One region of the Microbacterium sp. P26 genome, then DNA from elsewhere that is predicted to be linked to it. Evidence: predicted binding sites of a transcription regulator. Region 1 holds the regulator's gene; the other holds the start of a gene.
The links. The regulator HspR, encoded in region 1, represses chaperone genes until heat shock. The targets are predictions, from matches to a motif close to AAGTTGAGTCNNNNNGACTCAACTT.

Region 1 (15,983 bases):
GTTCGGCGGTCATCAATTCGCGCTCCAGCGCCGGGATTTCGGCGTACAGCAGTCGCGAAGCGCGCTCGAGGTTGCCCTCGCGCTGCGCGCGCTCGGCATCGACGCGGGCGGCATCGAGGCGGGTCTTCAGGTCGCCCACGCGGTTGAGCGAGGCGCGCTCGCGCTCCCACCGGGCCTGCAGCTCGTCGAGCTTGGCTTGCTCGGCGCCGAGGGTCTCGCGCAGGGTGGCGAGGCGCTCCTTCGAGGCGGCGTCCTTCTCCTTCTTCAACGCGAGCTCTTCGAGCTTGAGGCGGTCGACGTGGCGACGCAGTTCGTCGATCTCGAGGGGCGCGGAGTCGATCTCCATGCGCAAGCGCGAAGCTGCCTCGTCGATCAGGTCGATCGCCTTGTCGGGCAGCTGGCGCGAGGGGATGTACCGGTTGGAGAGCGAAGCGGCGGCGACCAGCGCGGCATCCGCGATCGCGACCTTGTGGTGCGCCTCGTAACGCTCCTTGAGCCCGCGCAGGATCGCCACCGTGTCTTCGACCGTGGGCTCGCCGACGTACACCTGCTGGAAGCGCCGCTCGAGCGCTGCGTCCTTCTCGATGAACTCGCGGTACTCGTCCAGCGTCGTGGCACCGATGAGCCGCAGCTCGCCGCGCGCCAGCATGGGCTTGAGCATGTTCGAGGCCGCGACCGAGCCCTCACCGCCCCCCGCGCCCATGAGCACGTGCAGCTCGTCGATGAACGTGATGATGCGTCCGTCGGACTCGGTGATCTCCTTGAGGACGCTCTTGAGGCGCTCCTCGAACTGGCCGCGGTACATCGCGCCGGCGACGAGCGCCGAGATGTCGAGCGAGACGAGTTCTTTGTTCTTGAGGCTCTCGGCGACGTCGCCCGCGACGATGCGCTGGGCGAGGCCCTCGACGACGGCGGTCTTGCCGACGCCGGGTTCGCCGATGAGCACGGGGTTGTTCTTGGTGCGCCGGGTGAGCACCTGGCTGACGCGGCGGATCTCGCCGTCGCGCCCGATCACGGGGTCGAGCTTGCCCTGGCGGGCCCGGTCGGTGAGGTTGATGCCGAATTGCTCGAGGGCGCTGCGCGCGTCTTCCTGCCCCGGCTGCTGCGTGGCGTTCATGTGGTCTCCTGGAAGTCTGTTCGCAAACTTGAGTTGCGTTGACTCAAGTTTAGCAGCGTGAGGAGCGGAGGGCAACGGATGCCGGGATGCCACCGGATCCGTCGGGCCAGCCGTCACGCGACGCCGCGGCTGTGTGCGTTTCGTCAGGATCGCTGAACGCGCTCCGCTCGCGGTGCACGCTTGAGCGGTGGATGAATCCGACCGTCGCACGATCGCCGCCGCCACCTCCTTCGAGGGGGAGAGCGAGTCGAGCGTGATCCTCGGATACAACTGACGCCGGCGGGCCACCGCCTTTCCACCCCATGCAGAAGGGTGGTGGCCCACCGGTCACGCGACACCCCACCGCCCTGCTGCCCGCACGGCAGGGCTCAGGCCGAAACAGCCTCGGGCGTCACCGCGCGTTCCTCGCTGCACGAGAAGCGCGCCCGGTAGGCCGTCGGGGTCAGTCCCATCGTCCGGGCGAAGTTCTGCCGCAGCACCGCCGCCGAGCCGAAGCCGCACTCCGCCGCGATGCGATCCAGACCGAGGTCGGTCTCTTCGAGCAGACGCTGCGCGTGCAGCAGACGTTGGCGAGCGAGCCAGGCCGCCGGGGTCGCACCGAGGTCGGCCTTGAACCGGCGCGCGAACGTCCGCGGTGACATGTGGGCCCGAGCGGCCAGCCGGTCGACCGAGAGCTCGGCATCGAGGTTCTGCAGCATCCACTCGGTCACCGGCGCGAGCGAGAGAGACGCGTCGATCGGGATGGGCGAGGCGATGAACTGCGCCTGCCCTCCGTCGCGCTGGGGGGCGACGACCATGCGGCGGGCGATGCGGTTGGCGAGCTCGGTGCCGAGCTCCTGCCGCAGCAGGTGCAGGCACGCGTCGAGCCCCGCGGCGGTGCCGGCGCTCGTGATGATGTTGTCGGACTGCACATAGAGCACGTCGGGGTCGACCTCGATGTGGGGATACATGCGCGCCATCACGTCGGCGTAGCGCCAGTGCGTCGTCGCCCGTTTGCCGTCGAGTACTCCGGATGCCGCGATCACGAACGATCCGCTGCACACGCTCAGCAACCACGAGCCCCGGGCATGAGCGGCGCGGACCACCTCGATCACCCGCTCGTCGACGGCCTCCCACTGCGACCGCGGGATCGGCGCGAGGACGAGGATGTCGACATCCGCCGCCGCCTCGAGACCGAGTTCGACGTTCATCGAGAAGCCGATGTTGGAGGGCACGACGCCGGGGTCGGGCGCCACGATGCGGAAGTCGAAGTTCGGAATGCCGTCATCGCTGCGGTCGAGGCCGAACGCCTCACAGGCAAGACCGAATTCGAACGGGGCGAACCCCGGCTGGACGACGACGGCGACCGAGCGCATGCGAACCTCCGTTGTGGCAGAAATCTTACGAACTGCGTCCATCATGCCACTCGCGGGCGCAATTCCTCTACACGTAGGTTTTCTGCCATGGCATATCTCATCGCTCTCGGCATCCTGTCCCTCACCGGCATCGTCGCGACCGTATGGGTCGTGCGAACCGACGGCTACGGCCGCATCCCCACCGACCCCTCGCGCGTCACTCGCGCGGAACGCCCCGCCCGCGCCGTGGTTCCGGTCGCCTCGGAGCCCGCGGTGAAGCGCGTCGTGGCATCGCCGACCACGGCCCCGCTGCGCGTCGTCCGCGCCGACTGAGCCTTGACGGCATCCGCCATCGGTCCGAGGCGCGGGCGCCGGGTGCGTCCTGGCGTATCAGCGGCCGGCCGCGACCGCGCGCTCGTACACCGCGACCATCGCGCCCGTGCGTGACGACTGGCGGAAGCGCTCGGCGATCGACGGATCCGGTACGACGGGGGTGCCGGCGGTGATGTCGGATGCCGCGCGGGCCAGCGCATCGGCGAGGGCCTGGGTCGTGGCATCCGCCACCGTCCACGTTCCCGACCCCAGCTCAGCGGCGATGTCGGGGTCGCTGACGACCGCCGGCGTTCCGAGCGAGGCCGCCTCGAAGACGGTCATCCCCTGCGTCTCGAAGCCGATCGAGGTCTGCACCACCGCATCGGCCGCGGCCAGGCGGGCGAGGGTCTCGGAGTACGACAGGCGCCCGGCGAAGGTCACGGTCGCCTGCGGCGCGGCGCGCTCGATGAGACGCTTCGCCTTCGCGAGCTCGGCACCCCCGCCCACGACCTCGACCTCGGCGTCGATGCCCGACGCCACGACCGCCTCGAGGAAGGGAAGCAGTCGCTTCTCGGGACTCATACGCCCGAGCCAGATGAAGCGCGGACGACCCTCCGCGCGCACGGCCGGCCCGGCGGCGAGGGCGGCGTCGAGCACGTCGTCGTCGATGCCGTTCCAGATGACGTCGACGCGCGGGGCCACGCCGTGGCGCTCGAGCCGGCGGGCGAAGTGACCGGAGGGAGCGGTCACCGCTCGCGAGAGGCGTGCGAGCTGGTGGAGGAACGCCCACCCATCCGTCCGTGAGCAGGCCGGAGAGGTCGGATTCTGCGCGGAGGTCTCGGTCGCGTGCCCCCACGGCGCCACCCGCGGCAGGGCCCGTCGGGCCCAGGCGTTCAGTGCGCGCAGCACGAGGCCGGGGAACGGAGCCGTCGCCTCGATCCCCACGTCGACGCGGTTGTGCATCGTGTGCACGACGGGCAGCCCGTGCCGCGCGGCGTACCGGTGCCCGATGAAGGCCCCCCAGAAGTCGGCCTGCACGTGGACGACGTCGACCGGCAGGCGCGCGCCCATCTCGGCATCGAGGAACCGATCCGTGCGGGCACCCGGCCAGGTGAGGGCGTACTCGCGATCGGGAGTGATCGCGATCGAGGGGAGGTCGAGGTACGCGAGATCGTGCGCACCCGGGCGCCGAAGACGCGGGGCGACGACGGTGACGACGTGCCCGGCGCGCTCGAGGAAACGCTTCTGCAGGCGCATCGACACCTGCGCGCCGCCGAGCGACTCGAGGTGCTGGTCGGCGAACATGACGACGTGCACGGGCTTACTCCGGCAGGGGTCGACCGCGGTACAGCGCCTCGAAGGTGTCGAGCGTGCGGGTGATGTCGTGCACGGCGACCGCATCGAGCGACGCCTGCTGCATGCGCGTGCGTTCGTCCGGTGCAGCCGTGAGCACGTCGGTCAGACGTGCGGCGAGCTCGTCGGCGTCGCCCGGCTCGAAGAGGTAGCCGTTCTCCCCATCGTGCACGAGGTGCGGGAGCGCCACGGCATTGGCCGCGACGATCGGCAGACCGGATGCCATGGCCTCCATGGTCGCGATCGACTGCAGCTCCGCGATCGAGGCGATGGCGAACACGCTGGCACGCGAGTACAGCGCGCGCAGGTCTTCTTCGGACGCATGGCCGTGGAACGTGACCCGCGATGCCACGCCGAGCTGCCGGGCGAGCGCCTCGAGCTTGGCGCGCTGGTCGCCGCCGCCGACGATGTCGAAGCTCGCGTCGAGGGCGGGGTCGAGCTGCGAGAGGGCCTTCAGCACGACGTCGATGTGCTTCTCGGTCGTCAAGCGGCCGACGAAGAGGATGCGGTTCGCATCGCGCGGTGTCAGGTCGGGCGAATAGTTCGAGCGATCGATGCCGCACGAGATGGGGATGACACCCGAGATGTCGATCGTCGACTCGAGGAAGTCGGCGGCCTTGCGCGTCGGGGTCGTCACGGCGCGCGTCATCTTGAAGGTGCGCTCGGCATCGGCCCACGCAAGCTTGACGAAGATGCGGTCGAGGAAGTCGGGAAGAGTGGTGAAGTCGAGGATGTTCTCGGCCATCACGTGGTTGGTCGCGACGACGGGGATGCCGCGCTTGCGCGCCTCGCGGGCGAGACCACGGCCGATGATGATGTGCGACTGGATGTGCACGACGTCGGGCTTGACCTCGTCGAGAACGACGCGGGCGTAGTGCTTGCCGCGCCACGGCAGCACGAAGGTCAGCCAGTCGTGCGGCAGGAAGCGATAGGCCGGGAGACGGTGCATCACCATCTTCTCGCCCTCGATCACCTCGGTCGCGGTGCCGGCGTTGCCGTGCCCGACGCTCGGCGCGGAGACGTGCACGTCGTGGCCGCGGGCGACGAGGCCCGCAGCGAGGCGCTCGGCGAAACGAGCGGCGCCGTTGACGTGCGGCGAGAAGGTGTCGGCACCGATGAGGATGCGCAGAGGACGATCGGCAGCGGGCGCGGGGGTGTCGGCGGGCGTCGCAGGAGTGGTCACGAGGGGTGAGGCCTATCTATGCGGCGGACGGGTCGCACGGTACGGGTGTTGCGCGGTCCACCCTACCGGAGCGGCTTTCGCACTCCCGGGGACCCTCCACAGGGTCGGCGGGCGCGGGGCGGAGGTCGGAGCGGCGCAGGTCGGTGAAGGGAGCGGCGCGGGGCAGTGAAGGAAGCGGCGCGGGGCGGTGAGCGAAGGGGCTCGGCCGGTGGCGGGCCCCACCTACGGTTTGGGGCGGATTCCGCCGTTCGGGGCGGACGATTCCCGCCCCAACGTGCAGATCCCGCCCCAAACCGAGACGGCGGGGCCCCAGCGACCCCCGCGGCACCGGAGCATGACGACGCCCGCCCGGCGCGGAGCCGAGCGGGCGTCGTCGTGCCGTGCAGCGGGGGGGGTCAGCCCTCGCCGTCGAGGCGTCGGTCGGGCACGGGTGAGCCCTGCGCCGGACGCGGAGGGCCGTCGACGCCCGCGGCCGCCGGAACCCCGGATGCCGCGACCGCCATCGCCGACACCACCACGGCATCGTCGTTCGCCGGGGCGTGCTGCGGATCGGCGGCGCGCTGTGCGTCGGCCTCGACCGCGTCGAGGTCGGATGCCGCCTGCTCGAACTGCGAGCGGTACAGGCGGTAGTACGCGCCCTCGACCGCGATGAGTTCGTCGTGCGTGCCCTTCTCGACGATGTCGCCGTGCTCCATCACGAGGATGAGGTCGGCATCGCGGATCGTCGACAGGCGGTGTGCGATCACGAACGAGGTGCGTCCCTCGCGCAGCGCCGCCATCGCCTGCTGCAGCAGCAGCTCGGTGCGGGTGTCGACCGACGAGGTCGCCTCGTCGAGGATCAGCACGGAGGGCCGGGCGACGAACGCCCGCGCGATGGTGATCAACTGCTTCTCACCCGCCGAGACGTTGGCGGCGTCTTCGTCGAGCACGGTGTCGTAGCCCTCGGGCAGCGAGTGCACGAACTGGTCGACGCGCGTGGCGACCGCGGCCTCGACGATCTCGTCGTCGGTCGCGCTCTCGCGCCCGTAGCGGATGTTGTCGCGGATGGACCCGGCGAACAGCCACGGGTCTTGCAGAACCATGCCGGTGCGCGAGCGCACGTCGTCGCGGCGCAGCTCGGCGATGTCCTGTCCGTCGAGCAGGATGCGCCCGCCGTCGAGCTCGTAGAACCGCATGATCAGGTTCACCAGCGTCGTCTTTCCGGCACCGGTGGGTCCCACGATCGCGACCGTCTGGCCGGGCTCGACGCGGAACGACAGGTCGGTGATCAGCGGGCGGTCGGGCGAGTAGGAGAACCGCACGTTCTGGAACTCGATGACCCCGCGACCCTCGGTGTGGGTCGGGGCGTCATCGGCATCCGGCTCCTGCTCTTCGGCGTCGAGGAGCGCGAAGACCCGCTCGGCGGAGGCGGTGCCCGACTGGACCACCGCGGCCATGCCACCCAGCTGCGACAGCGGCTGCGTGAACTGCTGCGAGTACTGGATGAAGGCCTGCACGTCGCCGAGGCGGATCTGGCCACCGGCCACCATGAGACCACCGAGCACGGCGATGCCGACGTACGTGAGGTTTCCGACGAACATCATGCCGGGCATGATCATGCCGGAGAGGAACTGCGCCTTGAAGCTGGCCTGGTAGAGCTCTTCGTTCTCGGCCTCGAACTTCTCGCGCGCGTCTTTCTCGCGGCCGTAGACCTTGACCAGCGCGTGGCCCGAGAACGACTCCTCGACGCGGGCGTTGAGGCGGCCGACCTTCTTCCACTGCTCGCCGAAGGCCTTCTGCGACTTCGGTCCGATGACGCCGAAGATCACCGCCATGAGCGGCAGCGAGACGAGGGCGACGAGAGCGAGCTGCCACGAGATCGTGAACATCATGATGAGCACACCGACGACGGTGAGCACCGACGTGAGCGCGCTGGAGAGCGACTGCTGCATCGTCTGCGTGATGTTGTCGATGTCGTTGGTGACCCGGGAGATCAGTTCTCCGCGCTGCACGCGGTCGAAGTACGACAGGGGCAGACGGTTGATCTTGGCCTCGACGTCTTCGCGCAGGCGCCACATGGTGCGGACCATGATGACGTTGATGACGTAGCCCTGGATCCACGACAGCAGCGACGAGCCGACGTAGATCGCGAGCACCGTCACGATCACGACTCGCAGGGCGTCGAAGTCGACGCCGGCGCCGACGGAGAAGTTGCTCATCGCCCCGACGATGTTGGCGATGTCGTTCTGCCCCGCGGCGCGCAGAGCGTCGACGACCTCGGCCTGCGAGGTGCCGGCGGGGAACTGCTGCGCGAGTCCCTTCGAGACCACGCCTTCGAAGATGATGTTGGTCGCGTCTCCGAGCACGCGCGGAGCGAGCACGGCGAGCACGACGCCGATCGCGCCGAGGATCGACACGAACACGAAAGCGGCGGCGTACGGCCGGAGGAGGCCGATGAGGCGCCGGAAGCTCGGCCCGAAGTTCGAGGCCTTGCCGGGCGCGACGCTGTCCCAGCTGCCGGAGTTCAGGCGCGCCTGCTCGGCGAGCTCGAGTTCGGCGCGTTCTTCTTCGGTGAGGGCGTCTGCGGTGCTCATGCCTCGACCCCCAGCTGCGACTCGACGATCTCGCGGTAGGTGGCGCTGGTGGCCAGCAGCTCGTCGTGCGTGCCGAGGCCGGCCATGCGGCCGTCTTCGAGCACCATGATGCGGTCGGCACCCGTGATGGTCGACACGCGCTGCGCGACGACGATCTTCGTCACCTCGGGGAGTTCGCGCCACAGGGCTTGTCGCAATCGAGCGTCGGTACTGAGGTCGAGCGCCGAGAACGAGTCGTCGAAGACCAGCACCGCCGGGCGGTGCACGATGGCCCGAGCGATCGCGAGGCGCTGACGCTGACCGCCCGAGACGTTGGTGCCGCCCTGGGCGATGCGCCCCTCGAGCCGACCCTCCATCGCCTCGACGAAGTCTCGGCCCTGCGCGATCTCGAGAGCGTGCCAGAGCTCGTCGTCGGTGGCGTCTTCGCGTCCGAACCGGAGATTGGAGGCGACGGTGCCGCTGAACAGGAACGGACGCTGCGGAACGAGCCCGATGCTCTTCCACAGCACGTCGAGGTCGGCCTCGCGCACGTCGACGCCGCCGACGCGCACGGCGCCCGAGGTCACGTCGAACAGGCGCGGGATGAGCGAGACGAGGGTCGTCTTGCCGGCGCCGGTCGAGCCGACGATCGCGACCGTCTCGCCGGGGCGCGCGGTGAAGCTGATGCCCGAGACGACCGGCGACTCGGCGCCCGGGTAAGCGAAGGCGACGTCGTCGAACTCGACCGCCCCCGGTTCGGGGAGACGCTCGACGGGGTTCGCCGGACGCTCGAGGGTCGAGCGGCTGTCGAGCACCTCGCCGATGCGCTCGGCCGACACGGCGGCGCGAGGGATCATCACCGTCATGAAGCTGGCCATGAGCACGCCGCCGAGGATCTGAGCCACGTACTGGATGAAGGCGAACAGGGTGCCGATCTCGACCCCGCCGGCGTCGACCTGGATTCCGCCGAACCAGATGACGCCCACCACGGTGACGTTGAGCACGAGCATCGCGAGGGGGAACAGCAGCACGAACAGCGAGCCGACCTTGCGGCCGACGACGAGGATGTCGGTGTTGGCCTCGCGGAAGCGCTCTTCTTCGATGCGCTCGCGCACGAAGGCGCGCACGACGCGCACGCCGGTGAGCTGCTCGCGCATGACGCGGTTCACGCCGTCGAGCTTCGTCTGGTAGCTGCGGAACAGCGGGACCATGCGCGCGATGATGAGGCCGGCGGCGATGACCAGCACCGGCACGGCCACCGCGATGAGCCAGCTGAGTCCGACGTCTTGCTGCAGCGCCATGATGATGCCGCCGATGGCCAGCAGCGGGGCGCTGACGAGCATGGTGGCACCCATCATCGCGAGCATCTGCACCTGCTGCACGTCGTTGGTGTTACGGGTGATCAGCGACCCCGCGCCGAACTGCGACAACTCGCGCTCGGAGAAGCCGCTCACGCGCTCGAAGACGTCGAGGCGGATGTCGCGGCCGGCGGCCATCGCCGCCCGCGCGGCGAAGTACGTGGCGATCACGGATGCCACGATCTGTCCGAGCGAGATGACGAGCATGAGCCCGCCGCGCGACCAGATGAAGCCGGTATCGCCCTGGGCGACGCCGAGGTTGATGATGTCGGCGTTCAGACGCGGCAGGTACAGCGTCGCGACGGCGGACGCAGCCTGGAAGACGAGGATGGCGACCAGCAGCCAGCGATAGCGCGCGAGATAGCGGATGAGGAGTTTGCCGAGCACGAGGCCCTCCGGGAGATCGACGCGGTCGCGATGACCGCGAACTACAGCCTGGCACCGACCTCCGACATCGGCGACCCCCACGGCCGTGGGAGCGTTCTCCCGTCGCGAACGCGGCTGATCGGCATCCGTCTCACAGGCCCCGGATCGTAGGCTGAGCGCATGTCTCGACTGCAGGCCGACGCTCCCGCCGATCTCTGGGTGCCCGTGACCGGTTCCCTCGGATTCCGTGGCCGCCGCCACCGCAAGGCGGCGATCGGAATGCTGCTCAGCCAGGCCAATCAGGCGGTCGGCGCCGCGCCCCGCCCCGGCGGTGGCGCCTTCGCGTGGATCCTGAGTCAGGCGGCGCCGCTGCTCATGCGCCGCGCGGGCGGACGCGTGCTCGTGTGGGTCTGGAAGAACGATCCGGAGCTGCTCGTCGTGATGGCGCAGCTGCAGGAGGCCACGCCGCAGCTGCGCACGGCGCGGGCGATGATGCCGATGGAGTACGACGACACCGAGTCGTTCCGCAATCCGCACCTCGGCGTCGGCGAGAAGCTCGCGATGCCCCTGCCGAGCGATCCGAAGACGCCGCCGTTCGCCACGTACACGTGGGACACCGGCTCGCATTTCGTGACCGTCACCGCGGTGTGCTCGGACCGCCAGCGCTTCGGCACGGTCATCGACGCGGTGGATGCCGTGGCGCGCACGGTCCGGGTGGTCGACGACCTTCAGCTGGGCGAGGCGCCGACCGTGCTGCGGATCGATCCGGCCTGACGCGGGAGGGGTGGCTGAGCCCGTCGGAGCGCCGCGCGCCCGCGGCATCCCGGTCCCTTCGACAAGCTCAGGGACCTCGGGGCGCTCAGGGACCTCGGGGCGCTCAGGGACCTCGGGGCTCTCAAGGACCTCGGGGCGCGCAGGGACCTCGCCCAGCGCATAGACCGCGTAGGGCGGCGTCAGTCGCCGTGCATGTCGCGCGGACGCCACAGCACGATGTCGGTGGCACGGCGCACGCGCGCCCCGTGGCGCAGCGTGACGACCGAACCGGTGGCCCCGGCCGCGAAGACGCGGGCGCCGGGACGCGACTGCCGCTCGATCGTGAGCTGACGCTCGAGGTCGTTCACGCGACGCGCGAGCTCATGCACGCGCTCCTCGAGCGCGAGCAGACGCGCGATGGCGGGGAGGCTCATGCCCTCACCCGACAGCCGCGCGACCTCGCGCAGCTGCTGCACGTGACGGCTCGAGTAACGCCGCGAACCGCCCTGGGTGCGCGCGGGCACGACGAGGCCGAGTCTGTCGTACTGCCGCAGCGTCTGCGGGTGCATGTTCGACAGCTCGGCGGCTGCGGCGATGGCGAAGATCGGGGCGTCTTCGTCGATCTCTCTTTCGGACACGTCTTCACCTCTTCCGTCGTGCCGGGTGCGGTGCCGGGTTCTCGGCATCCTGTCGTATCGGATGCCGAGAACCTCGGCGACTCGCGTGTGTTTATCGCGCCTTCGACATCAGGTCGGCGCGGGGGTTCTCTTTGGGTTCGAGCTCGTGGAAGCGCTCGAGGGCTTCGCGCGCCGCGTCGTCGAGGTGAGCGGGAACCGCGACCTGGACCTCGGCGAGCAGATCGCCGGTGCCTTTGGTGGTCGAGATCCCGCGACCCTTGACGCGCAGGACGCGCCCCGACGGGGTGCCGGGGGCGACGCGCAGGCGCACGGGGTCTCCCCCGAGCGTCGGCACCTCGATCGTCGCGCCCAGCGCCGCCTCGGTGAAGGTGACGGGCACGGTGATGCGCAGGTTGAGTCCGTCGCGCGTGAAGACCGGGTGGGGGCGCACGGCCACGGTCACGACGATGTCGCCGCTCTCGCCGCCGTCGGGTGACTTGCGTCCGCGGCCCCGCAGCCGGATCTTCTGCCCGTCGGACACACCGGCGGGGATCTTCACCTTGAAGGGCACATTGTCTTCACCCGCGAGGGTGATCGTCTCTCCCTTGGCCGCGGTGACGAAGTCGATCGTCGTGCGCGCGGTGACGTCGGAGCCCTTCTGCGGGCCGCCGAATCCACGGAATCCGCCCGTCGTCTGACCGAACCGGCCGGAACCGAAGCCCCCGCCCTGCTGGTCGAACATCGTGAAGAAGTCGTCGAAGCCGCCCTGGGGCTGACCCCGCCCCTGACCGAACCGGCTGAAGACGTCGTCGAAACCGCCACCCGCCCCGGCCCCGGGAGCCGAGAAGCGCGCCCCCGAGCCCATGGCCCGGATCTGGTCGTACTCCTCGCGCTGCTCGGGGTCGTTGAGCACCGAGTAGGCCTCGCTGATCTCCTTGAACTTCGCTTCGGCCTTCGCGTCTCCCGGGTTCGAGTCGGGGTGGTACTGGCGCGCGAGCTTGCGATACGTCTTCTTCAGATCGGCAGCGCTGACGCTCTTGTCGACACCGAGGACTTTGTAGAAGTCCTTGTCGAACCAGTCCTGACTCGCCATGTGTCCTCCTCTTAGGCCGGCACGGCGACGACGACCTTGGCCGGTCGCAGTTCGACCGAACCGAGGCGGTAGCCGACCTCGACGACCTCGAGGATCGTGGTCTCGGTCACGCCGGGAGTGGGGGCCTGGAAGATCGCCTCATGCTGCTGCGGGTCGAACACGTCGCCCACGGCGCCGTACGACACCACACCGAGGCGCTCGGCCACGGCGCGCACCTTGTCGCCGATCGCGGAGAGGGGGCTGCCCTCGACGAGGTCGCCGTGCTTGGCGGCGCGGTCGAGGTCGTCCATGACGGGCAGCAGGCCCTTCACGGCCTCGCCCTTGGCGCGCTCGATCTCGCGCTCGCGCTGCTCCTCGGTGCGCCGACGGTAGTTGGCGTACTCGGCCTGCAGGCGCTTGAGATCGATCAGCAGCGAGGCCTCCTTGTCGGAGGAGGCTCCTTCTGCGGCCGCCTCGGGCGTCTGTTCGGCGCCGAGGATGTCGTCGATGGTCAGGCCATCGGCATCCGATTCCGAAGACTCCGGCTGGTCGCCCGACGGCGCGGGGCCGGAGGTGTTCTCCTCCGGCCCCGTCTCGTCAGGACCGGCGCCCGAGCCCGTGGGCTGTTCGTCGTCCTTGTGTGCCATGGTCTCTGCTTACTTCTTGTTCTCGTCGGGGTTCTCGTCGTCGACGACCTCGGCGTCGATGACGTCTTCCTCGGGGTTCGGCGTCTCGCCGTTGCCGGGCTGGCCCACGTTGGGGTCGGCCTGCTCACCCGCGGCCTGCGACGAGGCGTAGATGGCCTCGCCGAGCTTGCCCTGGCTGGCGTTCAGCTTGTCGAACGCGGTCTTGACCGCGTCGTCGTCGTCACCGGCGAGAGCCGTCTTGAGCGCGTCGACGTCGCCCTGCACCTCGGTCTTGACCTCGGCGGGGAGCTTGTCGTCGTTCTCCTTGATGAGCTTCTCGATCGAGTACGACAGGGTCTCGGCCTGGTTGCGGGTCTCGGCGGACTCGCGGCGCTTCTTGTCGTCGGCCGCGTTCTCCTCGGCCTCGCGCACCATGCGCTCGATGTCCTCCTTGGGCAGCGACGAGCCGCCCGTGATGGTCATCGACTGCTCCTTGCCGGTGCCCTTGTCCTTCGCCGAGACGTGCACGATGCCGTTCGCGTCGATGTCGAAGGTGACCTCCACCTGCGGGATGCCGCGGGGAGCCGGCGCGATGCCGGTGAGCTCGAAGGTGCCGAGCGGCTTGTTGTCGCGGGTGAACTCGCGCTCGCCCTGGAAGACCTGGATCGCGACCGACGGCTGGTTGTCGTCGGCGGTGGTGAAGGTCTCGCTGCGCTTGGTCGGGATGGCCGTGTTGCGCTCGATGAGCTTGGTCATGATGCCGCCCTTGGTCTCGATGCCGAGGCTCAGGGGGGTGACGTCGATGAGCAGGACGTCCTTGCGCTCGCCCTTGAGGACACCGGCCTGCAGGGCTGCGCCCACGGCCACGACCTCGTCGGGGTTCACGCCCTTGTTGGCGTCCTTACCGGTTTCCTTCTTGACCAGCTCGGCGACCGCGGGCATGCGGGTCGAGCCGCCGACGAGCACCACGTGGGCGATGTCGTCGACCTTCACGCCGGCCTCGCGGATGACGTCGGAGAAGGGCTTGCGGGTGCGGTCGAGGAGGTCCTTGGTGAGGTCCTCGAACTTGGCGCGCGTGAGGGTCTCGCTGAGCGAGACGGGGCCCGTGTCGGTGAGCGACAGGTACGGCAGGTTGATGCTGGTCGAGGTCGAGCTCGACAGCTCCTTCTTGGCCTGCTCGGCCGCTTCCTTCAGACGCTGCAGGGCGATCTTGTCACCCGAGACGTCGACACCGGTCGTGTCCTTGAACTGCTTGATGAGGTAGTCGACGACGCGCTGGTCCCAGTCGTCTCCACCGAGGCGGTTGTCACCCGAGGTGGCGCGCACCTGGATCGTGGAGAAGTCGTCGTCCTTGCCCACCTCGAGCAGCGAGACGTCGAACGTTCCGCCACCGAGGTCGAAGACGAGGATGAGCTCGTCTTCCTTGCCCTTGTCGAGGCCGTACGCGAGGGCCGCGGCGGTGGGCTCGTTGATGATGCGCAGCACGTTGAGGCCCGAGATCTCGCCGGCCTCCTTGGTGGCCTGACGCTCGGCGTCGTTGAAGTACGCGGGGACCGTGATGACGGCATCCGTCACGCTGTCACCGAGGTACTCCTCGGCGTCGCGCTTGAGCTTCTGCAGGATGCGGGCCGAGATCTCCTGCGGCGTCCACTTCTTGCCGTCGACGTCGAAGCTCCAGGTGGTGCCCATGTGGCGCTTCACGCTGGAGATGGTGCGGTCGACGTTGGTGACGGCCTGGCGCTTGGCGGTCTCGCCGACGAGCACCTCGCCGTCCTTCGTGTAGGCGACGACCGAGGGGGTCGTGCGGAAACCCTCGGCGTTGGCGATGACCTTGGGCTCGCCACCCTCGAGCACGCTCACGACGGAGTTGGTCGTACCGAGGTCGATTCCCACTGCACGGGGCATATGTGTCTCCTTGCTTGTGAGCACGGCCGTTGCCGCACTCGGGGTTCTGGTGAAAGTCTCTGCGCGGGTTGAGCCGCGATGACTCAAGGTTATCGGACCCCCTCCACGAGGTCAAGGTGACTTGATATGAATTGGCTCAACTTCCGTGTACCGATGGGCGCGAGTTGCGCAGTGCAGGGCGGGTCGCCGTCGTCTCGGCATCCGGATGCCATGGACCGCGCTCGCGCGAGTGCCGCGGTTGCGCCGTGTCCCGGCACCTCGCTTTGGGGCGGATTCCGCCGTTCGGGGCGGCATTTTCACGCCCCGAACGACGAGATTCGCCCCGAAACCGCGAGGGCCCACCGCCCCATGTGGCCCCGGGGCCACGGTCCCCGCCCCGGGGCCACGAACCACGCCCCAGAAAGCCGACGACCGGCTCGAACACCCCGGGGCGTCCCCCACGGCCCCGGGGCCACGGTCCCCGCCCCGGGGCCACTTTCAACGCCCCACAAACCCCGACGACGGGCCCAAACGCCCCGGGGCCACGAACCACGCCCCAGAAAACCGACGACCGGCTCGAACACCCCGGGGCGTCCCCCACGGCCCCGAAACCACGTTCCCCGCCCCGGGGCCACTTCCGACGCCCCAGCCAGGGCGCCGCGGACCGCCACACGCCCAGTGAGCGGCGCCCCCACCACGCCCGACGCCCCCGCACCCTCAACGGGGTACGGGGGCGTCGAACGGATGCCGTGACTAAGTCGCGGTCTCGACCGCGAACGTGACTCAGTCGCGGTCTCGACCGCGAACGTGACTCAGTCGCGGTCGCGATCGCGGCGCTGCGGCCGGTCGCTGCGCTTGGCCGAACGGCCGCCGGCGTCGAGGCGCAGGTCGATCAGCTGGCCCGAGATGCGCGTGTCGGCGAGGCGGTCGATCGTGTCGCTCGAGAGGTCGACGGGCAGCTCGACGAGCGAGAAGTCCTGACGGATCTGGATCGCACCGAAGTCGTTGCGGCGCAGGCCACCCTCGTTGGCGAGGGCACCGACGATCTGACGGGGCTCGACGCGCTGACGACGACCCACCGCGATGCGGTACGTCGCGAAGCGGCCGGAGGTGTCGCGGCGCGGGCCGGCGTCGCGGGATCCGCCGTCGCGCGAGCCGCCGTCGCGCGAACCACCGTCGCGCGAACCGCCGTCGCGGGCGGGACGCTCGCTGTCGAAACGCGGCTGACGGAAGGCCTCGGCCTCGAGCAGCAGCGGGGTGTCGCCCTGGGCGACCACGGCGAGAGCTGCGGCCACGTCAGCCTCGGGCACGTCATGGTGCGCCACGTAGTGGGCGACGACGTCGCGGAACGTCGCGATCGCGGCGGTGTCTTCGAGGGCGGTTGTGATGGCGTCGTCGAAACGGGTGAGGCGCGTGGCGTTGACGTCGTCGACGCTCGGCAGCGACATCTCGGTCA
Region 2 (15,983 bases), on a different contig from region 1:
GAGTTCGCCCGCCGTCGCGCCGCCGACGCCGCCGCAGGCTGAGCCCGCGCCCCGCGCCTCGCGCCCCTGCCCAGCGCCCCTGCCCCGCGCCCCGGCCCTCGCGGCAGGGCTCACGTGAGACTGCATCTCGCTGACGAGGCGGCAGCAGGCTGTCGCCGTCTTGTCAGCGAGATGCAGTCTGAGCGGGAAGGCGAACCCTCAGCGGGGCTGCGAACCCTCAGAGGGAAGGCGAACCCGAGAGACGCTCCTCGAGACCGGCGCGCACCGTGGGCCACTCGTCGCGCAGGATCGAGAAGTACAGCGTGTCGGCCACGCTGCCGTCGGGAGCGATCCGGTGCTGTCGCAGGCGCCCCTCGCGCGTTGCGCCGAGGCGTTCGATGGCGCGAGCGCTGCGCTCGTTGCGGGCATCGCATCGCAGCGCCACGCGATTGACGCCCCACGCCTCGAACGCGTGGGTGAGCAGCAGCAGCTTGGCGGCGGGGTTGGTCGGTCCACCCTGGAAGGCTCGGCCGTACCAGGTCGTCCCGATCTCGACCCGCCCCTGCGCGGGCACGTACTCGTAGAACGTCGTGGCGCCGCGGACCTCGTCGGTCTCGGCATCCCGCACCGTGAAGGCGTACAGACCGGGCGTCGCACGCTGCTGCTCGACGCGCGCGGCATAGGCCTCGACCGAGTCCGCCCAGGGCGTGGTCATGCGACTCCACAGCTCCGGGTCGGTCAGCGGCCACGCCTCGGCCGCGTCGTCGGCTCGAGCCGGAGAGAGACGGATGCCATGGCCCTCCAGGACGATGTCGTGCGCGGTCATCGCGCCTCCAGCTGAGCCACGAACTCGTCGGCGGCGGCGACCTTGCGGCGGAGGTCTTCGCGACGCTGGTGCGCCTCGTCGCGGATGTCGGCGAGCTGCGCACGCAGCGCCTCGTCGGAGGGATCGGCTTCGAGCCCGTCGACCACCGAGAGCAGCTCCCCCATCTGCTCGAGGGAGTAGCCGAGCGGCTTCATGCGGCGGATGAGGAGCAGGCGCGACTCGTCGTCGGCGGTGTACAGCCGGAAGCCGCCTTCGCTGCGGGCCGAGGGACGCAACAGGCCGATCTCGTCGTAGTGACGGAGCGTGCGGATCGACAGCCCCGTCCGCTCGGCGAGCTCGCCGATCTGCATCGGTCGCACCTCGATCATCGCATCCCCGATCCCGCAACCCTCTCGTTACGGTAGAGTTCACTCCGTCGCGATCGCGACCCCCCTATTCTTCCCCGCGCCGACGCGGGTCCCCTCCCCCACCTCCTGGAGACTCTCCATGACCTCTGCCCTTACGCGCCCGCGCACCGAGCCCACCGTCCTGCAGGCCCTGCGCTCCCCCCGCCTCCTCACCCGCGAGGTGCTGGCCGGGCTCGTCGTCGCCATCGCCCTCATCCCCGAGGCGATCGCGTTCTCGATCATCGCCGGCGTCGACCCGCGCCTGGGCCTGTTCTCGTCGTTCGTCATGGCGGTCGCCATCTCGTTCCTCGGCGGACGCCCCGCGATGATCTCGGCCGCCACCGGCGCGATCGCCCTCGTCATCGCCCCCGTCGCCCGCGAGCACGGGGTCGACTACCTGCTCGCGACGGTGATCCTCGGCGGCATCCTGCAGGTGATCCTCGGCCTGCTCGGGGTGGCCAAGCTCATGCGCTACATCCCGCGCAGCGTCATGGTCGGCTTCGTCAATGCGCTCGCGATCCTCATCTTCACGGCGCAGGTGCCGCAGCTGATCGGCGTGCCGTGGGCGGTCTATCCGATCGCCGCCGCGGGACTCGCGATCATGTACCTGCTGCCGCGCCTGACCAAGGTCGTGCCCGCCCCGCTCGTGGCGATCGTGCTGCTGACCGGCGCCGTCGTCGTCCTCGGCATCTCAGTGCCCACCGTCGGCGACCAGGGCGCCCTTCCCGAGAGCCTTCCCGCGCTGCTCGTGCCGAACGTCCCGCTGACGGGCGAGACCCTCGCGATCATCTTCCCGTTCGCGATCGCCATGGCCATCGTCGGACTGCTCGAGTCGCTCATGACCGCGGCGCTGGTCGACGACATCACCGACACCCCCTCCTCGAAGACGCGCGAGTCGCTCGGGCAGGGCGCGGCCAACGTGCTGTCGGGCCTGTTCGGCGGAATGGGCGGGTGCGCGATGATCGGCCAGACGATGATCAACGTCAAGGCGTCGGGGGCCCGCACGCGCATCTCGACCTTCCTCGCGGGCGTCTTCCTGCTGATCCTCGTGCTCGCGTTCGGCGATGTCGTCGCGATCATCCCGATGGCGGTGCTCGTGGCCGTCATGATCGTCGTCTCGGTCGCGACCTTCGACTGGCACAGCATCCGCCCCGCGACTCTGCGGCGGATGCCGGTGAGCGAGACGATCGTCATGGTGCTCACCGTCGCCGTGACGGTGTGGACGCACAACCTCGCCATCGGCGTCGGTGTCGGCGTGATCGCCGCCGCCGTGCTCTTCGCCCGCCGCGTCGCGAGCCTCACCCGCGTCACGCGCGAAGTCGGCGCCGACGTCGCCCGCTACACCGTGGAGGGCGAGCTGTTCTTCGCCTCGAGCAACGACCTCACGACGAAGTTCGCGTACCACGACGACCCCTCGCGGGTGGTCATCGACCTGTCGCGCTCGCACGTGTGGGACGCCTCGACGGTCGCCGCCCTCGACGCCGTGCGCACGAAGTACGCGCACGTGGGCACCACGGTCGAGCTGGTGGGCATGAACGACCACGCCTCGCGCTTCCACGACCGCCTCAGCGGAGAGCTCGGCGCGGGGCACTGACCCGGCGCGGGCGACCGCCCCGGCGCGAGCGACCGCCCCGCGTCAGGAGCGCAGCGTCGTGGAGGGCGTCTCGCCGAACTCCCCGCGGTACATCGCCGCGAACCGGCCGAGGTTCGAAAAGCCCCAGCGCGCGGCGATCGCGGCGACGGTGTCGACCGACGGATCGGCGCTGCGCAGCTCGGCGCGCGCGGCGTCGAGACGCACCCGACGCAGGTACTGCATGGGCGTACGACCCGTCGCGGCGCGGAAGGCGTACTGCAGCCCGCGGGGCGACAGACGCGCCGCCTGGGCGATGTCGGAGAGCACCACGGGCTCCGCGGCGTGCGCTTCGACGTACGCCTTGGCGCGGCGCACGGGAGCGGGCAGCGGCCGCGAGGGTCGACCCGCCGCGAGGGCGTCGGTGAAAGTGGTCGGGAAGGCCAGGAGCGACGCCTCGAGCATGAGGGTGCGCGCCTGCTGCTCGATGAGCGGGGTGCGCTCGGGCGAGCGCAGCAGCACGTCGCGCGTGTACTCCCACGTGCGCGACCAGTAGCGCATGCGCTGCTCGCTCACGGGGGCGTAGCCCGTGGCGCGCACGCGCAGGGTGTCATCGCCCGAGAGGCGACGCGCGGCCTCATCGAAGTCGGTGCGCGAGAACGAGACGGCGGTGCCGGCGATCCTCCCCGTGAAGGCGATCTCGAGGGGACGATCGACCACCATGAACGGCACGGCGGCGTCGATGCGCTCGCGGCGGTAGGTCGCCGAGACCCGGGGCCCGGCGATGCGCCCGACGACGACCTGGTCGAGCGGGTCGGATTCCACGAGCATGGTGGAGCCGATCGTGTAGTCGCAGAACGCGAACCCCGGCTCGGATGCCGCGTGCCAGGTGAGCGCCGGCTGGATCGCCTCGGCCCGCGAGATGCGTGCGCCGGGGACGACCGTCTGCCACAGGTGCTCGACGGTCTCGGCGTCTCGCGTCTCGATGTTCGTATGCTCCACGAAGTGTCCTCATTCGTCCGGGATCGACGGCGATTACCGGCGCGATAGCGCAGGTGAATGCGGGAACGCTCCCACGCAATCGACACGACGAATGCGAAATCTCGCGGATGCCCCCCATCCGCTTTCCACCGTATCTTTCTCGCGAGCATTCATGCGCATTTCGACTTGATCAGCCATAAAATGAAGCGCTCGATACGGAATGCGCATTCGCGCGAGTACTCCTAGACCAGCGGGTACCGGCCGCGCGCGAGGCCATAATTGGGAGTGACGCCGCCCGGCGCCCGACCCGCCGAAGGGACACCCATGCCGTTTCGCACCATGACGACCCTGCAGGCGTGGGTCGACGACTTCCGGGCGATGGGCTACGACCACGCCGAGATGCTGCGCGTGATCCCGCAGGACAGCGACGACGGCTCCGACGCGGGACTGATCGCTGCGCAGCTGCGCAGCGTGTCGACGACGTTCTTCATCGCCCCCGGTCCGGAGCAGGGGTCCACGGAGTGGGCGGTCACCTTCGAGCCGCGCGAAGACGCCGCACCGCTGCCCGCCGGACGCGTGATGGCACTGTCGGGCGAACTCGCAACCCTCAGCGCCCTGTGCTCGTTCCTGCAGGCGCGCTCCGAAGCGTTCATCGCCGCCGACTAGCCCTCGTCTTCGGCGGGGGCCGGAACGGTCGGCGACCTCTCTTGCTCGGCGCCGCCGAGCAGGTGGTCGATCACGCGGGCCGCGACGGCCGCGTCGGCGGGGTCGAGATCGGCGACGGCCTTCTCGATGCCCGCGTCGAACGCGCGCAGGTGGCACCAGGGCTCGTCGTCGAGATCGACGGTCGCGGTGATGTGGTTGACGCGGCGGTCCTCGTCGTCGAGGTCGCGGCGCACGGCGCCGCGCTGCACGAGGCGGTCGATGAGGGTCGTGACGCCCGCCGAGGTGATGCCCAGGTGGTCGCGCACGTGCGAGGGACGGGCGCCCGGGTTCTCGGCGACGAACATCAGGGCGCGCGCGTCGAGCTCGTTGAGCGAGAGCACGCGCCGCGCTTCTGCGGCCGCCGTGCGGCGGGCCTCGCCGTAGGCGAGCAGTGCGCGGCTCAGGTCCGACCCCGGCGAGGGGGGCGTCGAAGCACCGGTAGGCGTCTGCACGAGGCACGATCGTACTCACTGCAGCCCAGAGCGCCGCCCGCTTGCGCCCGCGCGCCGTCATCGTGACCTGCTGTCCGGACACGCTGGCCACAGGTTCGTGAACACCCCGCGGGTCGGGCCGGTGGCGAAACACGCGATCCGCGCCGGGCATGCGCACCGTGTCATCGCTGTCAAGGGCGCATCGCACCGCGGACCGCGGGGTTACGACTGAGGTCACGACCCCGTCGGGAGACGGGCATCCCCGTCGGGAGACGGAGCGAGGAGAACGACCATGATCTACGGACAGCAGAGCGGACGACAGACGGGCTCGGTGTGGAGCATCGCGATGACCGCCGCCATGGGCAACGGCATCGGCCCGCGCTCGATCGATGAGGCGCCCCAGCCGCCGGCGACGACGCCCGCGACGAAGCGGTGGCCCTGGTCGCGCGCGCACGAGGCCGGTGAGGCGAAGGAGGTCGCGCCCCAGGCGTGATCGACCGCCCCTTCACCCGACGCGTCGGTTCCTTCCCCCGGGAGCCGGCGCGTCGGCTCGTTCACGGGGGCGAACCGGGTCGTGTCCCGGCGTTCATGCGATGGTCTCGTGGACGTAACCCACCACTCGGGGTCGAGCCTTCAGCATGGGACGACCGCGTCCGCGGTGCCCCACCCCCGGCCCCGAAGGCGACTGACGATGACTCGACCCATCCGTGTGCTCTCGCTCTACGAGGGCTTCTTCGCCGGTGGGGCGCGCATCCTCCACTCCGATGTGGTCGCCGGCCTGTCGCAGGGCGGGGCCCAGCAGCACCGCGTTCTCTCGCTCACCTCCGCGGCGCGCCGCGATGCCTCCCTGCAGTTCGCCCGCGACGACACGCGCTTCCGCCGCCTGCAGCAGGCGGGCGTCGTGATCGACACGTTCGACCGGATCGCGGGCGATCGTCCCCTCGCCCCCGAGGAGTTCACCGCGACGGAGCTCGCTCGGGCCGCGGCCCTGTTCACCGAGGCCGATGTCGTGCTCTCGCTCAAGGAGCAGCCGCTCAGCCTCGTCGTCGCGCTGGAGCGGGCGGGTCTGCTCCCCGACCGCCCGCTCGCCGCGTGCCTGCACCGCTCCGACCCGACGCACTCCGGCCCCGCCCTGGAGTGGTTGACGGATGCCACGGGCAGCGGCGCCGTGACCGCCACGATCTCGTGCGCCGAATCGACCTCGCTCGCTTACGCGCGCGCCGGTGTCGCCGCCCGCGAGGCGCGGGTGATCGACAACGGCATCGACACGCGACGCTTCCGCCCCGGTACGCGCGTGCAGCGCCGACGCATCCGCGCGGGCCTCGGCATCCCCGACTCCGCCCCCGTCGTACTGCTGGCCGCGCGGTTCGACGCGATGAAGGACCCAGGGCTCTTCCTCCGCGCCGTCGCTGCGCACGCGCGTCGCGCGCCCGGAGCGCACTACGTCATGTGCGGCTCGGGGATGACGGCCGACAACCCGGCCTTCGCCGCCCTGCGGGCCGAAAGCGGGGTGGGCGAGGCGGTGAACCTGCACGCGCTCGGGCTGCGCGAAGACATGCCCGAGCTCTACCGGATCGCCGACATCGTCGCCCTCACGAGTGCCTTCGGGGAGGCCTCGCCGCTGTGCCTCGTCGAGGGAGCGGCATCCGGAGCCGTGCCCGTCACCACCGACGTCGGCGACGCCGCGCGCATGATCGACGGGTTCGGCCTCGTGACCGCCCGCGACGAGTCGTCGATCGTGGCGGCCTGGACCCACGCCCTCGCCCACCGGCCCGCCCTGCGCGCCGCGGCCGTCGCCGCCCGCGGGCGCCTCGACCGACGGCGCATGATCGACGACTACCGTGGAGCCATCGCGGGGTTGCTGTTGCCGGATCTGGTCGCCGCCTGAGGCGCTGGCACGAGAAGCCGCGCACGACAACCGGTCCCCGATCCGCGCCCGGTCGGGTGAAACCGTGTCAAGGTGAGGCATGACCGCCCGCATCGTGTCGATCGGCACGGCCCTGCCCGATACCCGTGTCTCCCAGACGACATTGCGCGACCTGTTCGCCGCGCAACCCGGGTTCGACCGCAAGAGTCAACGCCTCGTGGGCGCGGCGTTCGACGCGGCCGCCATCGACACCCGCCACGTCGTGCTGCCGCAGCTGGCGGGCACCGAGGTCGAGGGGCTCCCGGTGCGCGACGGCGACACCCTGCTCATGCCCCCGACCGGAGCGCGCAATGACGAGTACCGCCGCCGCGCGCCCGACCTCTTCGCCGCGGCCGCAGGTCGAGCGCTGTCGGGGTCGGGGTACGGGGCAAACGAGGTGACCCACGTCGTGACGGTGTCGTGCACCGGCATGTTCGCCCCCGGGCCCGACTACCACCTCGTGCGCGACCTCGGACTCTCGCCCACGGTCGAGCGCTACCACCTCGGCTTCATCGGCTGCGCGGCGGCGATCCCCGCCCTCCGCCTCGCCGCCCGCATCGTCGGCGACGACCCCGCGGCGGTCGTGCTCGTCGCGTGCTGCGAGCTGTGCTCCCTGCACTGGCAGACCTCCTCGCACCCCGACCAGATCGTCGCCGCCTCGGTGTTCGCCGACGGTGCGGGAGCGGCGGTCGTGGCATCCGGGGACTCCTCTCGAGACGGCCTCGACCTCGACGGATTCGCCACCCACGTGACCGACGACGGCGAGAAGGACATGGCCTGGACCGTCGGCGACTCGGGGTTCGAGATGACCCTGACCCCCGAGGTGCCCCGGATCATCGGGCGCGAGATCTCGGCCATCGCCGACGACGTACTGGGCGATCTCTCCGCCGTCGACGCGTGGGCCGTGCACCCGGGCGGGCGCAGCATCCTCGACCGCGTCGAGAACGCCCTGGGTCTGGATGCCGCCGCCCTCGCCCCCTCGCGCGAGGTGCTGCGCCGACACGGCAACATGTCGAGCGCGACGCTGCTGTTCATCCTGCGCGACCTGCTGGCCGATGCGGAGCGCGTCGAAGGCGACAGGGTGGCCGCCCTCGCGTTCGGGCCGGGGCTCACGGTGGAGGCGGCGCGGCTGACCATGCGCCGCACCGGCGCGTGAGCACGCTCGCCCGGCGCGACACCGCGCTGACCGAGTTGATGGACGACCCCGACTGCGACCCCCGGGCCCTCGCCGCGACGTATCGGCGGTTCGACGTGGTGAACCGTCTCGTCTCGGCGTGGGGGCACGTGTACCGCACGCGGGTGCGCCCCGAGCTGCGGGCCCTGGGCCGGCCGGCGCGCGTGCTCGATCTCGGATGCGGGGGCGGCGACGTCGTGGTGCGGCTCGCGGGGCTGGCCGCGCGAGACGGACTCGAGGTGGAGTGGGTCGGAGCCGACCCCGATCCGCGCGCCCTCGAGGCCGCGCGCGAGCGCGAACGATCCGGCGTGCGGTTCGTCGCGCAGGGGTCGGACGACCTGCTGGCCGCGGGCGAGAGGTTCGACCTCGTGATCTCGAACCACGTGCTGCACCATCTCGACGCCGACGGGCTGCGGCGCTTCGCCGACGACTCGCTCGCCCTCTCGCGCGGACGCGTGCTGCACGCCGACATCGCCCGCGGACGCCTCGCCTACGCCCTGTACGCCGCGGGGATCGCCCCTCTGGCCGCCGGCACCTTCCTGCGGGTCGACGGGCTGCGCTCGATCCGTCGGAGCTATCGCGCGCCCGAGCTGGCCGCGGCCCTCGGCTCGCCCTGGCAGGTGGAGACCCCCGCGCCGTTCCGGGTGCTCGCCGCGGCTCGAGGGCGGGCGGATGCCGATGACTGAGGTGCTCGTGGTCGGCGCCGGCCCCGTCGGGCTGGCGTTGGCCGCCGACCTGCGCGCGCGGGGCGTCGACGTGGCCCTCGTCGAACGTCGCACCGAGGTCGGAGCGGGAACGCGGGCGATCGGCATCCACTCCCCCGCCCTCGCCCTGCTCGAGGCCTCGGGGGCCACCCACGGGATCCTCGAGCGAGCGGTGCGGATCGCCCGCGGAGAGGCCCGAGCCGACGGACGGCTGATCGCCGCGATCCGCTTCGATCGCCTGCGGGCGCGGCACCCGTACGTGGCGGCGCTGCCGCAATCCGACACGATCGAGGTGCTGACCGCCCTCGCCCCGCCCGTGCGGCGCGGGGTGACCGTGGAGTCGCTGCGGCAGGAGGCGGACGGCGTGCGGATCGGCATCGCGGGGGCCGACGACCTGCGCGCCAAGGTCGTGGTCGTGGCATCCGGATGGGCGGGACGCTCGCTCGTCTACCGCGACGGCGCCGTGCGCTCCCACCACTACCCCGATCGCTACGTCATGGCCGACGTCACCGCGCCGGGCGGCCCGGTCGCCCGCGTGCACCTCGAGCGCGACGGCGTGGTCGAGTCGTTCCCCCTCCCCGACGGACGCAGGAGGCTCGTCGCGTGGGCCGGGCGGGAAGAGGTTCCGGATGCCGCGGCCTTCCTGCACCAGGCGGTGGCGCGCCGCACGGGGGTCGAGGTCGACACCACCGGGGCGTCGAGCTTCGGCGTGCGCCGCGCGGTGGCTCCCGCACTCCGTCGCGGCCGGGTGATCGTCGTCGGCGACGCCGCGCACGAGGTGAGCCCGATCGGCGGTCAGGGCATGAACCTCGGACTGCTCGACGCCCTGACGCTCGCCCCGCTGCTCGCCCCGTGGGCGCGCGGGGGCGACGGCGAAGGCGTCGACCGCTGGGAGCGCGACCGCCTCGCGTCGGCCCGGCACGCCGCGCGCCTCGCCTTCCTCAACACCCTGCTGGGCCGCGCCTCCGGTCCGCGGGCGCACGCGGCCCGTTCCGCAGCGCTCCGCACCGCCCTGCGCGGACCGGGTGGCGCGCTGTTCACCCGGGCCTACGCGATGCGCCTCGACCGGGCGGCATCCGGAACCTGAGGACCGGCTCCTAGGAGACGACGAGCTGCGCGGCCAGCAGCAGCGCCGCGAGCATCGTCAGCTGGAACACCGCGCGGCCCGGAGGCCGCACCAGCACGAGCACCGCGGTGACGACCGCGACCACCACGACGGCCGTGAAGAACACCGTCCCGACGGCATTCGCCCCGCCCGAAGGCCCGAGCAGCACCGCGAGTGCTCCGACCACGATCCCGGCCGCGGCGATCAGCACCGACGCGCGGGCACCGAGGCGGTGCGGCAGCCCGCGCACGCCGGTGCGGCGGTCGTCGTCGAGGTCGCGCACGACGTTGGTGAGGTGCACGGCGGCGCCCAGCGCGGCTCCCGCGAGCGCCGCCCACGGCGCAGCAAGCTCCGGGTCGGGGCCGGCGAGGGTCGCGAACGAGGGGAAGAGACCGAAGCTCAGCACGAACGGCACGATCGAGACCGGGGTCGACTTCAGCCCGGCGTTGTACGCCCAGGCCGAGGCGAGGGCGATCGCGTGCGCCGCGACGAGGGCAGCCCCCAGCGGCGCGGACAGCAGCACGGCGAGCACGAGGGCTCCGACGGCCACGGCCAGGGCGCGCTCGGGCGTGAGGGCTCCCCCCGCGATCGGCTTGTCGGTGCGCCCGACCGTGGCATCGCGAGCGCCGTCGATCGCGTCGTTCGACAGTCCGACCGAGACCTGCCCCGCGAACACCGCCACGACCAGCAGACCCAGGCGCCACGGCTCGAGCCCCGCGGCGATGCCCAGCGCGAGGGAGAGGACGGTCACGACGAGCGTCGGCCCGGGGTGGGTCGCGCCCCACAGGGCCCGCAGGGGCGACCTCGTGGTCGCGGCATCCGTCACGGGTCCGACGCTACCGCGCTGCGGCGGTCCGCCGGCCCGCGGCGGTGCCGCTCGTGAACGACGGCGGGGATCCTCCGCGACGCGCCGGGAGCCGGCATCCGGAATCGGCGTGTCGACCAGGTGGCCCGCCGTCGTGCACGCGTGAAATGTCTTGGCACTCTCCTGTGTCGAGTGCTAATCTGGTCGTAGTTGAGCCACATGGACTCAACTTCACAGAACATCCGGGATGCCGAGTCCCGACCGATCGAAAAGGAGAACGACCATGGCCACCTACGACCCCTTCCGCGACCTCGACCGCCTCGCGTCGACACTCCTCGACGCCCGCCGCGGCGGTGGTCCGCGACGGATGCCGATGGACCTGTACCGCGACGGCGACCACTACGTGCTCGCGGCGGACCTCCCCGGCGTCGACCCCGGCTCGGTCGACATCGACGTCGACGGTCAGCTGCTCACGATCCGCGCCGAGCGCACCCTCGGCTCGGGCGAGGGCGTCAAGTGGATCACGCGCGAGCGCGAGACGGCGTCGTTCGTCCGCCAGCTCAACCTCGGACAGGGCATCGACACCGACGGCATCAGCGCGTCGTACCGCAACGGCGTGCTGAGCGTGACGATCCCGGTCAGCGAGAAGGCGAAGCCCCGCCGCATCGCCGTCTCGACCGACGACCGCGACGGTGTCATCGAGGCGTACGAGAGCACGCCTCAGCTCATCGAGCAGTAATCCGCACACGACGATGCCCCGACCCCCTCATCGAGGGTCGGGGCATCGTGCGGTGTTCGGGAGAGCTCTCAGAGGTCTTCGGGAGCGAGGTCGCCCTGGCCCTCTTCACCCAGCTCGACCACGCCCGGGTCCATGCCCTGCGAGTCGGTGCCGGTGGACTCGGGGTGGATGTCCTCGAGCGGGATGTCGCTGTCGTCGGCCGGGATCTCGGCCGGGTCGGCCCCGGTCGCGGTGGCCGGGTTGATGTCGGCGGGATCGGCGCCCTCGTCGAGGGCGGTCGTGGCGTCCCACTCCGCCTGGGCGGGGTCGAGCGCCGGATCGGGCTCGATGGAGGTGTCGCCGTCGCGCAGCGGCTGCACGCCTGCCATGGCCGCGTCAGAGGGCGTGGGGTCGATCGATGCGTCGCTCATGGGGGATCCTTTCGTCGCAGACCGCGGGTGGCGGCGGTTCTCTCATCAAACGGGGCTGCGGTCGCCCGCCGGTGCCCCTTGACAGGTCCCCGCGGTCGCCGTCGCCGTCGCACGCGGCCCCTGTCAAGGCGCTGGCGCCGTCGTCGTCGAGGACGCACGGTGAGGGGAGACGAGAGGATCCCCCATGCCCGACCCCCGTTCCACCGTGCCCGCGCGCGCGACCCCGCGCATCGTCGTGATCGGCGGCGGCAACGCCGGACTGTCGATCGCCGGGCGCCTGCACCGCGCCCGTCTCGGCGACATCACCGTGATCGAACCGCGCGAACAACACGTGTTCGCTCCCCTGCAGTCGCACATCGCCGGGGGCGCCGCCCGCGCCTCGGAGGCCGTCCGCCCCCAGGCCGACGTCATCCCGCCGGGGGTGAGGTGGCTGCGCGACGAGGCGTTCACGGTCGACGCCGACGCCCGACGCGTGCACCTGGTGTCGGGCGGTCGTATCGACTACGACCAGCTCGTCGTGTGCGCGGGCCTCCGCATGGCGTGGGAGCAGGTCCCCGGCCTTCCCGAGGCGATGGCGGATGCCACGGGCATCTCGAACTACGACTACGACCTCGCAGCCAAGGCCTCCCCCGCGCTCCGCGACTTCCGCGCCGGCACCGTGGTGTTCACGCAACCGCCCGAGCCTGCGTCATGCGGAGCCGCGGCGCAGAAGCCGATGTACCTCGCCTGCGACTGGTGGCGCTCGATCGGCGTGCGGGGCGCCATCCGGGTGGTCTTCGTGTGCCCCGACCCCGTGCCGTTCGGCATCCCCGCCATCGACCGCGAACTTGAGCGCAAACTCGACGAGTACGGCATCGAGGTGCGGTACAGCCGGGAGCTTCGAGCGGTGGATGCCGCGGCACGGACGGCGACGATCGGTCACGGCGACGCCGAGGAGACGATCGCCTACGACCTGCTGCACGCCGTGCCTCCGCAGCGGGCTCCCGAGTGGATCGCCGGCAGCGGCCTGGCGGCCTCGGACGACCCGCACGGCTTCGTCGACGTCGACCCCGAGACGCTGCAGCACACCCGGCATCCGGAGATCTGGGCCCTCGGCGATGCCGCGACCGTCGCCACGCGCCGGTCGGGCGGGGCGATCCGCCGGCAGGCTCAGGCGCTGGTGAAGAACATGCAGGCCGTCCTGGCCGGGCGCACCCCCACGGCGAAATACAACGGATACAGCGTAGTGCCGTTCACGGTGTCGCGGGGCACCGTCGTGTTCGCGGAGTTCGACCGCCAGGGGCGCCTGCAGCCCAGCGTCCCGTTCTGGCGCTCCCTGTACCGCGAACGGCGACTCTCGTGGATCGCCGACCGCCGCGTGCTGCCGTGGGTCTACTGGCACCTCATCCTGCGCGGCCGCGCCTGACCGCCGTCTCCCCGCGTATAGGCCACGATGCGCGATCCCTCAACCCCCGGGCCGTGGGCGGGGAGGCGCACGAAGACTGGGGGCAGCCCCGGAAGACACACAGGAAGAGGACACCATGGCCCAGGTCATCGAAACCATCGACGTCGACGTTCCCGTTCGCGTCGCCTACAACCAGTGGACGCAGTTCGAAGAGTTCCCGCACTTCATGAGCTTCGTGGAGTCCATCACGCAGAAGTCCGACACGCTCACGCACTGGAAGGTCAAGATCGCCGGAGCCGAGCGCGAGTTCGACGCCGAGATCACCGAGCAGCACCCCGACGAGCGCGTCGCGTGGAACAGCGTCGGCGGCGACGAGAACCACGCCGGGGTCGTGACCTTCCACCGCCTGTCCGACACCGAGACGCGCGTCACGGTGCAGATCGACTGGGCTCCCACCGGCGTCCTCGAGAAGCTCGGTGCCGCCTTCGGCGCCGATGACCACTCGGTCAAGAAGGATCTCGACAACTTCAAGAAGTACATCGAGTCGCGCGGAAACGAGTCGGGCGCCTGGCGCGGCGACGTCAGCTGACGTCACCTTCCGAACGAAAGCCGGGCTCGTCCACACGGACGGGCCCGGCTTTCGTCATGCCGGTCTCACCACTGCGGGTGGATCTCCGCCCGCAGACGCCGGTCGTACACGTCGCGCACGAGCGCGTCGAAGGCCGCGAGGTCGAAGCCCCCGTCGATCAGATCGGCCGCGGCGGCGTTCGCGGTGGCCTGCTGCACCGACCGGGCTCCCGGGATCACCGAGGTGATGCCTTCGCGCGACGCGATCCAGGCCAGCGTCGCCGCCGGCAGCGTCACGCCCTCGGGCAGGGCGTTCTTGAGCTCGTCGGCGGCCGACACTCCCTCGTCGAAGGGCACGCCCGAGAAGGTCTCGCCCTTGTCGAACGCCTCGCCGTTGCGGTTGTACGTGCGGTGGTCGTCCTTGTCGAACGTGGTGTCGTGCGTGTATTTGCCCGACAGCAGACCGCTCGCCAGGGGCACGCGCGCGAGCACGGCCACGTTCTTCTGGGCCGCGAGCGGCAGCACCTCGTCGAGCGGCTTGAGGCGGAACGGGTTGAAGATGATCTGCAGGTTGGTCAGGTTCGGCCGCTGGAGGGCCGACAGGGCCTGATCCATCGTCTCGACCGAAGCGCCGTACGCGGCGATGACCCCTTCGGCGACGAGCTGGTCGAGGGCGTCCCAGGTCGCGTCGTCGTCGATGACCGCCGACGGCGGGCAGTGCAACTGGACGAGGTCGAGGGTGTCGGTGCCGAGCAGACGCCGAGAGCGGTCGAGCCAGCCGCGGAAGTTCTCGATCGTGTAGTTCTCGGGCACCTGGTCTTCACGGCGGCCCATCTTCGTCGCGACGGTGATGCCCGTGGCAGCCGTGCTCCGGAGGAATTTGCCGATGATCTCTTCGCTGCGGCCGTCGCCGTAGACGTCGGCGGTGTCGAAGAGCGTGACGCCGGCGTCGGCCGAGGCCGCGAGCACCGACAGGGCCTCGTCTTCGCTCACCCCGCCCCAGTCGGGGCCGAGCTGCCAGGTGCCGAGGCCGATCGCCGAGACCTCGCGGCCGGTACGGGAGAGGGGACGCTGCTGCATTGCGGTTCCTTTCGAAGCTGCTCCGAGCCTACCCAGGGGCTCCGACATGGCAGGACGCACGCTCCGGATGCCGCGACCCGGTGACGCGCAACCCCGGTCCGCCCCGATGGATCGGCGCCTAGCGTGGCGGCACACCGACGGAAGGAACACCATGGACAGCCCCGCCGACCACCTGCCCGGAAGCGACGAGGAGAACCTCGTTCCCGAATCCGACGGTCTCGCCGCCGATGTACCCGCGGGCGCCGCCGGCGCCGACACGGGCGCCGTGGGAGCCGCGCGCATCGACCCCGACGACGAGGCGCGCGTGCAGGGCATCTCCAGCCAGAACGACCTGCCGGGGGTCGGCACGCGCGGCGCCGACGGAGAGCGCGAACACGGCGGCGACGGCGGCTCGACCTCGCGTCACACCGAAGACGTCGACACCGCAGACACCGACGACCACACGGTCGACGAGTCGGCTGAGAAGACGCCGGCCTCGCCCGCGCCCGGCGACGACGGCCCCGAGCCGCACGTCGACGCCGACGACCCGATCGCGAAGTTCCAGCCGGGGGTCGGTCGCGATTCGGCGGCCTCGAGCCGCATCGCGCAGACGCTGCCCGACCCCGACCGGGCCTGACGACCGCGGCGGGGCGGCCGGGAGAGCCGGTCGCCCCGCGCGTGCGGCGCGGTCCCTTCGACGGGCTCAGGGGCCCTCTGCGGGGCGCTGCGCTCAGTGCGCGAGGCGCAGGGCGTCTTCGGCGAGGTGGAAGAAGTCGCGCGTCGCGCCGGTGACCGCCGCGGCATCCGCCGACGACATCATCAGCACCACGATCGCCTCGCCGTCGTCGTCGCGCACGAACCAGCTGCCGGTCACGACGCCCCGGCTCGAACCACCCTTGAAGGCCACGTACGGCCACGTGCCCACGTCGAGGCCCTGTCCGGGGTTCTCGCTCAGGATGCCGAGCACCTCGGCGTCGCCCGTCTGCTGCAGCGCTCGGTGCACCCCGGCGACATCCGCGGCCGAGGCGAACCAGTCGAAGCCGTCCTGCCACATGGGCGCGACGACCGCCGCGCCGTCGACGGCGAGCGGCGCGGCGTCGATGCGGTCGAGCAGAGCACGCTTGCCCGCGACGTCGGCGGCGGCCCACTCCTCGCGGGGCGCCGGATCCCCCCAGCCGAGCGTGAACAGCTCCTTCGTCGAGACGAACGGCACCAGCACCGCGGGGTCGGCGTGTCCGCTGCGAGCGACCGC

Region 2: M3667_RS13700 (Hsp20/alpha crystallin family protein) is a predicted target of HspR. The motif match lies at 10,780-10,804, and genes of this name have one in related genera.

Annotation. Positions count from the first base shown of each region.
Region 1 is NZ_JAMAXZ010000008.1:156,984-172,966, reverse strand. Features, by position in the region: gene M3667_RS15190 (ATP-dependent Clp protease ATP-binding subunit) at 1-1,117, opposite strand, end outside; gene M3667_RS15185 (GlxA family transcriptional regulator) at 1,486-2,472, opposite strand; gene M3667_RS15180 (hypothetical protein) at 2,560-2,784, shown strand; gene M3667_RS15175 (glycosyltransferase) at 2,842-4,080, opposite strand; gene M3667_RS15170 (glycosyltransferase) at 4,085-5,299, opposite strand; gene M3667_RS15165 (ABC transporter ATP-binding protein) at 5,695-7,872, opposite strand; gene M3667_RS15160 (ABC transporter ATP-binding protein) at 7,869-9,596, opposite strand; gene M3667_RS15155 (hypothetical protein) at 9,756-10,349, shown strand; gene M3667_RS15150 (heat shock protein transcriptional repressor HspR) at 10,529-10,966, opposite strand; gene M3667_RS15145 (DnaJ C-terminal domain-containing protein) at 11,058-12,038, opposite strand; gene M3667_RS15140 (nucleotide exchange factor GrpE) at 12,050-12,664, opposite strand; gene dnaK (molecular chaperone DnaK) at 12,674-14,548, opposite strand; gene M3667_RS15130 (DEAD/DEAH box helicase) at 15,340-15,983, opposite strand, start outside.
Region 2 is NZ_JAMAXZ010000007.1:105,359-121,341, reverse strand. Features, by position in the region: gene M3667_RS13765 (FadR/GntR family transcriptional regulator) at 1-42, shown strand, start outside; gene M3667_RS13760 (GNAT family N-acetyltransferase) at 218-805, opposite strand; gene M3667_RS13755 (MerR family transcriptional regulator) at 802-1,155, opposite strand; gene M3667_RS13750 (SulP family inorganic anion transporter) at 1,292-2,785, shown strand; gene M3667_RS17070 (AraC family transcriptional regulator) at 2,828-3,763, opposite strand; gene M3667_RS13740 (hypothetical protein) at 4,067-4,408, shown strand; gene M3667_RS13735 (MarR family transcriptional regulator) at 4,405-4,899, opposite strand; gene M3667_RS13730 (hypothetical protein) at 5,171-5,371, shown strand; gene M3667_RS13725 (glycosyltransferase) at 5,570-6,766, shown strand; gene M3667_RS13720 (type III polyketide synthase) at 6,846-7,940, shown strand; gene M3667_RS13715 (methyltransferase domain-containing protein) at 7,979-8,644, shown strand; gene M3667_RS13710 (NAD(P)/FAD-dependent oxidoreductase) at 8,637-9,749, shown strand; gene M3667_RS13705 (UbiA family prenyltransferase) at 9,760-10,593, opposite strand; gene M3667_RS13700 (Hsp20/alpha crystallin family protein) at 10,856-11,311, shown strand; gene M3667_RS13695 (sugar ABC transporter ATPase) at 11,380-11,721, opposite strand; gene M3667_RS13690 (NAD(P)/FAD-dependent oxidoreductase) at 11,906-13,126, shown strand; gene M3667_RS13685 (SRPBCC family protein) at 13,242-13,694, shown strand; gene M3667_RS13680 (aldo/keto reductase) at 13,760-14,752, opposite strand; gene M3667_RS13675 (hypothetical protein) at 14,904-15,368, shown strand; gene M3667_RS13670 (Cpe/LpqF family protein) at 15,462-15,983, opposite strand, start outside.